DNA from 3 places in the Paraglaciecola sp. L3A3 genome. Region 1 is predicted to be linked to each of the others. Evidence: predicted binding sites of a transcription regulator. Region 1 holds the regulator's gene; each other region holds the start of a gene.
What was found. Region 1 encodes sigma-54, which starts transcription at its own class of promoters, with help from an activator protein. Its sites were predicted from a motif close to GTTGGCACGNNNNTNGNNT; they were not measured.
Positions count from the first base shown of each region.

Region 2: a site for sigma-54 is predicted at 1,403-1,421, ahead of GQR87_RS11610 (DUF1592 domain-containing protein). Genes of this name have one in related genera too.
Region 3: a site for sigma-54 is predicted at 1,876-1,894, ahead of GQR87_RS07950 (FlgO family outer membrane protein). Genes of this name have one in related genera too.

Region 1 is NZ_CP047023.1:4,630,890-4,634,176, reverse strand. Features, by position in the region: gene rapZ (RNase adapter RapZ) at 1-187, opposite strand, end outside; gene ptsN (PTS IIA-like nitrogen regulatory protein PtsN) at 188-631, opposite strand; gene hpf (ribosome hibernation promoting factor) at 647-934, opposite strand; gene GQR87_RS19125 (RNA polymerase factor sigma-54) at 960-2,447, opposite strand; gene lptB (LPS export ABC transporter ATP-binding protein) at 2,513-3,238, opposite strand; gene lptA (lipopolysaccharide transport periplasmic protein LptA) at 3,238-3,287, opposite strand, start outside.
Region 2 is NZ_CP047023.1:2,780,534-2,783,820, reverse strand. Features, by position in the region: gene GQR87_RS11610 (DUF1592 domain-containing protein) at 1-1,341, opposite strand, end outside; gene GQR87_RS11605 (hypothetical protein) at 2,124-2,645, shown strand; gene GQR87_RS11600 (von Willebrand factor type A domain-containing protein) at 2,659-2,910, shown strand; gene GQR87_RS11595 (YfbK domain-containing protein) at 2,897-3,287, shown strand, end outside.
Region 3 is NZ_CP047023.1:1,908,534-1,911,820, reverse strand. Features, by position in the region: gene GQR87_RS07960 (D-hexose-6-phosphate mutarotase) at 1-724, shown strand, start outside; gene GQR87_RS07955 (hypothetical protein) at 799-1,545, opposite strand; gene GQR87_RS07950 (FlgO family outer membrane protein) at 1,932-2,531, shown strand; gene GQR87_RS07945 (FlgO family outer membrane protein) at 2,540-3,287, shown strand, end outside.

The sequences.
Region 1 (3,287 bases):
CTTTCGGTAAGTTTCTTACGTCGATACTTACTGCCACTTGATCGTATTCATCTACCACTGTGTGGGTCAGAGTGGGCAACAAGTTAACTGGGATATTGTCTACACAATAGTAACCGAGATCTTCCAATGCTCGTAATACTACAGATTTACCTGAGCCTGATCGTCCGCTGATAATGATGAGTTTCATTTAGCTCATAACCTCAAATAGTTCTTGATTAGTTTTTGCACTGCGAATTCTATGTAATGTATCTTTGTTCGTTAATTTTTGGGCAATCGCAGATAAAGTACCTAAGTGTTCGGATGCTTTTTCTTCTGGCACTAAAATAGCAATAAAAATATCTACAGGTTGATTGTCAATAGCATCATAGGGAATAGGTGTTTCACTGGTGACCACTATGGCTAAGACATTTTCTAGATCTTTTAATCTACCATGGGGGAGGGCGATACCATTGCCAATCCCAGTGCTACCCATTTTTTCTCTGCCGGTTAAACTGGCCAGTATGGTTGCTTGATCTATGTTGCTAATCACTTGAGACGCCGTTTGGCTAATGAGTTCAAGTACTCTTTTTTTACTAGTGCCCTGAACTGCACATAAAGTGCAGTCAGGGTGAAGAATGTCTTTAATTTCCATTATGGGATTCTATAGTTAATGGCGTTTGACTTTTTCCTTATGCCTAATCACTTGTCTATCAAGTTTATCGATTAAGCCATCTATTGCTGCATACATATCTGCATGCTCAGATGTTGCGAACACCTCCGTTCCACTGAGGTGTAATGTAGCTTCGGCTTTTTGACTAAGCTTTTCTACATTTAAAATTACGTGCACATTGTTGATATGATCAAAATGTCGTTCTAACTTGGTGAATTTAGTGTCGACATAGTCTCTCAAAGAATCTGTAATATCTACATGATGACCAGTAAGGTTAATTTGCATATCGCCTCTTCCTTCTAAAATTCGCCTATAATAGGCTCTTACGTTGGTTAGACGGGGGTATCAATAATGATTCCCGGTATTTTGCTATTGTTCGCCTGGCCACTTGTATACCTTGGTCGGCCAACAATTGTGCAATTTTGCTGTCGCTTAAAGGTTTACTTGGCTTTTCAGCTGCGACCAGCTTTTTGATCAACGCTCTAATGGCTGTTGATGAACATTCTCCGCCCGCATCTGTTGCTACATGGCTTGAGAAAAAATATTTAAGTTCAAAAATACCTCTAGGTGTATGCATATACTTTTGCGTGGTTACTCGTGAAATAGTCGATTCGTGCATGTCCACCATTTCTGCCACATCATTTAACACCATAGGTTTCATCATTTCGGGACCGTGTTCAAAAAATCCCATTTGTTGTTGTACTATACAATTAGATACTTTTAATAAGGTTTCGTTCCGACTCTCAACACTTTTAATAAACCATTTGGCTTCTTGTAAATGAGAACGAATAAATTGGCTATCAGAACTGTTTTTGACACTTTTACTCATGGCTGCATATTGCTGATTTACGTTCAGCTTTGGCAAACTGTCTGGGTTAAGTTCAACGGCCCAGCGACCATTTTTTTTGCTTACCGATACATCTGGAATAACGTATTCTGGTTCTCCAGTAACGATAGCCGTACCCGGACGAGGGTTGAGCGTTTGTAGTAAACGCATGGCTTCTCGTAACTCTTCTTCTTTTAGACGAGTTTTACGCATTAAGGTACGATAATCTTTACTACCAATCAGATCACAATAGTCGGTAATTAACATTTTGGCTTCTGCTAGCCATGGAGTTTCAGCTGCAAACTGTTTTAATTGAATCAGTAGGCATTCTTGTGCGCTTCTGGCGCCAGAGCCGATTGGATCGAGCATTTGAATACGTTTAAGTACCACTTCTACTTCATCTAACTCAATTTCTTCATCGTCCATGCTGGCCAATACTTCTTCTGTGCTGATGGTTAAATAACCACCTTCATCAATAGAATCAATAATGGCGATAGCTATGGCTTGATCGTTATCGCTGAAATGGGTCAGGCGCACTTGCCAAAGTAAATGGTCTTGAATATTGTCAGTGGTCTCACCTTGGAAAATTTGGTCGTCATCATGTGACGGGCCAGAACTGCTAACAGGTGAAGGCGCTGGGGCAGATGAAGCACTTAAATATTCATCCCAAGTGCTATCTAATGGTAAGTCTTCTGGAATATCGTTGTTTTGTAAAGCATCGCCTGAGTCAATATTGTCGACATTGACCTCTGAAGCGTCATTTGCGCCATTGGCATCATGATTGGTTTCTAAAGCTTTATCACCAGCACTATCAAATTGCTCGTCTACTTCCAATAGAGGGTTTGAATCAAGTGCCTCTTGGATCTCTGTTTGTAAGTCAAGTGTAGACAGTTGCAGGAGCTTAATCGCTTGCTGCAACTGAGGTGTCATTGTGAGTTGTTGGCTAAATTTTAACTGTAAAGAGGGTTTCATTTACTTCTTATGTTTAATTTATGTTTAATTCGTTGTTGATATCAGCCGAGTCAATTTATGGCTAACTATAGCCTGAATTGCTCACCAAGGTATACATCTCTTACACGTTGATCACTTAAAACTTCTTCTGAGGTACCAGATGCAATGAGTTCACCGTGACTTACTATATAAGCTTTTTCGCATACATCTAAGGTTTCACGTACGTTATGGTCAGTAATTAATACACCTATCCCTCGGTCTCGTAAATGTTGAATTATTTTTTTTATATCATTTACTGAAATAGGGTCGACCCCTGCAAATGGTTCGTCAAGTAGAATAAACTCAGGATCTGCTGCCAGTGCCCGAGCAATTTCTACACGGCGGCGTTCTCCACCAGAAAGGCTCATGCCTAAGCTGTTGCGAATATGGTTAATGTTAAACTCATCCAATAATGAGTCAGCCTGTTGTTCTCTTTGTTCTTTGGATAGCTCTTTGCGAGTTTGCAATATAGCCATTAAATTCTGATAAACAGTGAGCTTTCTAAAAATAGAGGCTTCTTGTGGTAAATAACCGATACCTTGTCGGGCTCGGACATGCATGGGTTGTAAAGTTAAAGCTTGTTGATCAATATATATTTCACCCTTATCAAGGGGGACTAAGCCAACAATCATATAAAAGGTTGTGGTTTTTCCGGCACCATTTGGCCCTAACAAGCCAACAATTTGTCCTGTGGATACCTCTAAGCTGACATCTCTAACAACTTGTCGTGATTTATAAGACTTGGCTAAATGAGAGGCTTTTAATACGGCCATTAAGGTTTTGATCCCTGTTGTTTGACGCTGTTAACTTTGTTTTTAGATT
Region 2 (3,287 bases), 1.9 Mb from region 1:
GCGGTAAGCCTCGGCTGATAGTTTGGCAATGATCTGGGTGGCACAATCAATTTCTGCCTTGCTGCTCTGCTGTGTTGGCACTGCAGAGTCTGCCGAGTCAGGCAAGCAAACAAAAATTTTAGCCAAGCTTGGGGTTTTATTGATGTCAGTCTGGATTGTGTTTGTATCGATAGCGTCAGTCTGGGTTGTCTGACTTGTCCTATCTGTATGCTGTGATGGATTGTTTGTATCCAGTGGGCCAATGACTTCTATTTCGAGAACATCTCGTAAAAAAGCAGCTTGGGAAAACCGTGATGACATATGATACGAGGGCACTTTTTTAGTATGTACACGGCTGCCATTAAGAATAAAGTCTAGGTCTAATTCGGTAGGCTCACTTTCAGGCAGCACTACATAGTCGGTACCTTCGCGCGCAGTCGGCACGTATTCATTCAGTGCTAAACTTTTACGAAAGCTCAGGCCAATATTATGGCTGCCGGCGGGTAAGGTAAGAGTATAACTATGACGGTGAATGTCTAGGCGATCTACTTCGTTATTGGTGTTGGCATTGATAAAACCTGCCACTTCATACAGGCCAGCTTTTGGCGCATAAAAATCAAAACTGCCACCGCCTCGAGAGTCCAAAGGTAAATCATCATTCATGCGAAGATCAAAAGCAGGCACACCGCTATTTTGTAAAGGGCCATCTTTAGGCACAAGATAGCTTTTTTTACTGGCCGTACTTCCAGCCACACCCGTGGCGAGTTTACTGAGTTTTCCGGCTACAGACAGGTATCTTTCTAGCAGCGTAGTCGACACGCCTAGTACGTCGGCATTGTTATCGAAGCCATAACCAGAGTCGTCACCCGGCAAGGAGTCGGTCACATCCACATCTAATGCCAGTAAATCTCTTACTGAATTAGCGTACTCACTGCGATTTAAACGGCGAATGGTCGCGCGACCAGGGTTGGGATTTTGCTTGCTGTAACTATCTAAAGACGTTTCAAGCCAAGCTAATAATGACGTTTTTTGCTGTGGAGTTAGTTGTTTTTTCTTGGCAGGTGGCATGTCTCCCATAGACACGGCTTTGAGCATGGCTTCCCATAGTTTTTGATTTTTGCCATGGGCGATATCGCTGGCGTCAACGTCTTCTACCGACCAGTTACCGTCAAAAATATAATCATTGTGGCAACCTTCGCAGCGGTCATAAATTAACTGGTATGCCTGCTCTGGTGTAAAGCTTTGGTCTTCTGTTTGTGATAAAGAAGGGGAGCTAAGACCCAAAAGGGTCAAGCCAAACAAGATATAAAAACCAACAGGTAAACGCTGGGCACACCAACTTGGTGAGATATTAAGGGTCATTTGCACTCTCTTTGAGCAACTGCTGCTGTAAAAATAAGAAAAACGAGTAAGTCATGGCATAGAGCAGCTTCTGTGCCAAAAAGCTGTCCAACTGGTCAGGAAGGTGTGTGGGTGAAATTAACGATTAAAAAGGAGAGTTATTAGGGCGTGTTGATCTTTGCTGTACGATTTTGCAGCGAGTTGTGCGGTATTTATACAATAAAGCGCGATTGTGATGTAGTTGTTCTACATGAATGAGTGCTGAAGCAGTAGAAATGCCGCACAAACGCTGCCCGAAGGGTTCGTCCTAAACGCTTTTTACTCTTTGTTGCTGATTTTTGACTTAGCCCACTAGGCCTACAAACCAGCGCCGCGATTAAAAGGCGTTTAGTTAGAACAAAATTTATACAGCAAAGATCAACACGCCCTAGTTAACCATGCTTGTCTTTACATATCGGAAGTAGCATGTACTGTAGGATATAATGGGTTATGCGTAACTATTATTTGTTAATGTTCAATATAGTCTCGTGAGCTTATCAGGCAAGCCTTTATATTATGCTTAAAAGATCGTAGCTGTTTCAAATCTTGGTTAACCTCGCAACTTGAATTTCGTAACCCGCAGCTAATCTTTTCACTCTGTGATAAGCTTTTATAGCTGCCTATATAATCTACAAGCTAATTTCTCAAAGTGAGATTTAGTGAAATAAAAATGATAATTATCTTTTAAATCATGATGAAACCATGACAATAAACGATAAACAATTGCCTACCATGATCTCATTAGCCTAAAAAAGGAAATTACAATGAGAAACAATCGACTGAAGTTGCTATCACTCACTATATCAACGGTCTTAACAATATCTAGCTGTTCAACCTCTCAAAATAAAAATAAAAACACAGAGTCTGAAGCGGTACCAGCTCAATCGTCAGATGTCATTGCTGAAGAAGCTAGGCAGCAACAAAAAGCAAAAAATGACAGAGAGTCTGAAATGATTGAAGTCTCAGGTTATAGGCGCTCAGTTGAAGAACAAAATATTCGTAAGCGCCATGAGAAAGGTATTGTCGATTCTATTATCGCTGAAGATGTAGGTAAAATGGATGATGCCAACGTTGCAGAAGCTTTGCAGCGTATATCTGGTATTTCTATCAGCCGTGATGAAGATGGCAACATTGATAGTCAGCCTAGCAATGTGAAAAAAATTGAGCAGATAAACCTTCGTTCCCCTTATCAGATTTTCAAGAAATACGGGGTGAACCCCACAATAGAGACCTCAAACAAAGCTATTTCAACTTTTTCAATGGATGTTGACTTCAGCTTCATATAAATTAGCAGCAAACATGTTGAGTAATAATAGATTCCCCAATGCTGCTGGTATCCGCATTGAAGAGTTTGTTAATGCGTTTGACTATAACTATCAAGAAAGTAAGGACGTATTTGGCATCAGTGCACAGGTATTTCCTTCACCTTTTAGGGAAGGCTATCACGTTCTTCATTTAGGCGTACAAACAAAAAAATTAACAGATAATGAGCGCAACCCAAGTAACCTGGTGTTTAGTGGCGGATATATCAGGCTCAATGCGCGGCTATAATTTAGCCTTATTAAAGAAAGCATTTACCACCTTGGTTTCACAATTAGATGAGCAAGACAGCATTGCTCTAATTACCTATAGTGACTCTGCCACTATTGCTCTACCTGCAACTAAAATAAGCGATAAAGGTAAGATCTTTCAGGTTATTAACTCGCTATCTACTGAAGGTGGCACTAATGCCGCTGCAGGTATAAAACTGGCTTATCAACAAGCTGAAAAAATGTATATGCCAGGGTTTAATAACCGCGTTATTTTAACGTCAGATGGTATGGCTAATGTAGGTGATACTTCACCAGAAATGATTTTAAATAAAATTACAGAAAGTAAAAATAAAGGCATATTCCTCACGACTGTTGGTGTAGGGAAGGGTAATTACA
Region 3 (3,287 bases), 2.6 Mb from region 1:
TTTTAAGCCTAAGCATGATAATAGAGAACGCCTGTGGTTAAGCTCTAAAGCTATACTCAACGGTAAAAAAGCCATACGTGGTGGAATACCTATTTGCTGGCCTTGGTTTGGTGATCATAAAGATAGTCAATATTCTGCCCATGGGTATGTTCGAGATCAACAATGGGAAATTATTAGTAGTCAAGATACGCCTAAAGGAACACTAGTGAGTATTAAACCGTCATCAAGTCAAGGAGAAGGTTTTGCAGGTAATACCCAATTAGTACTAGATGTATTGGTGGGAGACACGCTTAGTATTCAGCTAAAAACGAAAAATATCGGCTCTGAGGCTTTTAAATTTAATTGTGCTCTACATAGTTACTTTACTGTTTCTGACATTAACCAGTGTCAGCTTTCTGGATTGTCAGGAAAGTATCTAGATAAAACCCAAGGGTTTGATAGTTTTGACACCCCTACTCCATATTTTTTTACAGAAGAAACCGACAGAGTTCATCTGGATAAAGCCCCCAAAGTCGATATTTTAGATGGCACTCAAATTACCACTGTTAACTCCCGTGGCCACGACAGCATGATAATTTGGAACCCTTGGCAAGATAAATCTATTGCTATGGCTGACATGGCAGACGACAGTTACCTGACTATGCTTTGTGTTGAAACCGCTATTACTCAAGGCGAAATAGTGAAAGCAGGCGACACTCATACTCTAGAGCAAATAATCAGTTAGGTATTAGCAAACAAAAAGGGCAGATTAAATCAATCCGCCCTTTTATATTTTTAATTCAGTTACGAAAAAAATGCTTAGAAACGGTAACCTATACCTAAAGCAATCACTGGATACATTTCAAACTCAGAGATATCTTCTTCAAGGTTTGCCACTTCCGTGTCTATTTCAGCGCGAAATGTTTGTGCCTCTGCGCTAGAGCCATTTACATCAAATGATGAGCCTTGACCATCTGCACGAACAGCCGTACCGCTATAATCTAACTCCACTTCAGGAGCGCCAGAAAACAACACACCTAACTCAAATGAAAACATAAAACCAGAGGGATCAGAATTGCCCCAACCTAAACCAAAGTAACCTGCTGTCCCAGAACCTAAAGTAACAGATGTTTGTAATCTTAATGGGTCGCTACTACTACCACGGTATTCTTGGTCACCAATTTCAAATTCATCAGTGCCATCACTTTCTGCACTACCTCTCAGTTCATTACTATTTGAGTATGCACCACCGGTAAAACGGAAGGTACCAGCAAATGGACGCCAATCAACTAATAAACCATAAGTAGATAAATCTAGTTCCCCCGTGTAATCAATTCCATCTTCTTCAAAATCATCGTCGTAAGCATAACTATTACCTTGCAACCTAACATTAAAGTAATCGTTAAACCGGTAATCTAGTTCAAGCCCTGGACCTAAAGTACCAACTTTTGCACTAAAACCTAAACCAGAGTTATCTTCCTCTTCGGCCATAGCATTAAATGACAAACAAGCAGCTAAACATGTTGCCGCAATTAAAGATTTCGATTTAAGTATGTGTGTGTTCATTATGATCCCTTCAGTTTAGTTAAAATTATATAAACCATTGTTAAATAACAAAATTAATTCTGAGCTAAAATGTAAAACATTATGAGTTAAAAATACATTATATTTTTTAATAACTTTGTATCGTGCGAAAGAAGCAACACTAACCAAGTTGCTTCTAATGAATATAAGACTAACTGATAAGAATATTATTCGAGCAAACCAAAAGTGATAGTTGTTGAAGATCTTGTTGGATAACAACACAAGGTGTATCTAACAATAACTCGCAGAATTTTTTAGGGGTTCTTTTTAAGTTAGCTAGCCATTTTTCACAGAAGTTTTGAGTCAATCTCCCTTGGCACTTTTTTTGCTTTCTAGGAACTAAGACTTTTTGAGTATGTGAATTATCTATGCGTCAATTATTAATGGTTTTGCCATTCATTATATTTTTATCTAGTTGTGCCCTAGCTGAGTTGGATCAAACAAACAATAATGCACAACTGACTGACAGAAACAACCAAACACAAAACTCTTTGCATAAACATGTAGAAAAACTTGCAAGACAGTTACTTAGCACCTCTCAAATGATAGACAATAATGGCACAGTTGCAGTCGGCACCATTTTACCGGCTTTGGGTATCAGCGGCGAGGCTTTGCCTCAACAACAAGCTTTCGGAATTCAAATCCAAGAAAGTTTAATGACTTTTGCCACTCAGGCAGGCTTTAAAGTAGTCGAATATAAAACTATGCCGTCAATTAAAATTACAGCCACCGCTGACAAAATGTTAAGCAGAGATTTACAAGACTTAAATAAAGACATTGCAGCTGACTTTTTTTTGACAGGTACTTATACCCCTCAAGAAAACAGCACTGTAGTTAATATTCGTTTAATACAACTGCCTGAAAATATCGTGCTTGCCGCAGCCACAGATTATGTGCCAAACGATGCCATGTGGAGTTCTTCAAAAGTGACCCTTAAAAACAACCAAATTTATCGCAACGGCTATTAGGAATAATCATGATACTAAAAACATTGCCTCTACTAATAAGCTTAACATTATCAGGTTGTGCGATTTTCGGATCAGAAGAAATGACTGATGAAAACTCCAACTTTGACAACCTTTCGCAAAGACATAATATTAGCTCATCAGAGCAAAATGCAGATCCATTGCAATCTAGCCTAATGTTTCAAAAACAATTTAACAATAATGTTAGGACTGAACACAAACAATCCATGCAAACAGAGCAACAAGCCGAAACCCAAGCTAATCAGCATAACAAAAAACTTCCGCAACAAGTTCAATATGCAGACACACATAATATTAATTACTATGTTCGCGGTTTGATGCAAGATTTAATGGCGAATCTAGAGTATGTAAACGAAACCACACCAGTAGCTGTGACAAGTTTTGTGATGTTAAACAGTGATTATAATCAAGCCAATATTCTTGGCATACAAATAGCCGAAAGTTTAATTCATGAAGTACATAAATTTGGAATACCCGTCATTGATTTTAAAACAACAGGTTATATTAGGGTGACCGAAAAGGGAGACTTTGCCTTTAGTAAAGATTACGAAGAGTTAAGCGAAGAAATGCCAGCTCGTTATATAGTCGGCGGTACTATGCTAAAAATTAATGATGGTTATTTAATCAATGCCCGTATTGTAGGAATTAAGTCACAGGCAGTTGTTGCGTCTGCACAAAGCTTAATACCGAACCATATATCCGAACCAATTTTAATACAGGCTGCATCACGACCTTTAA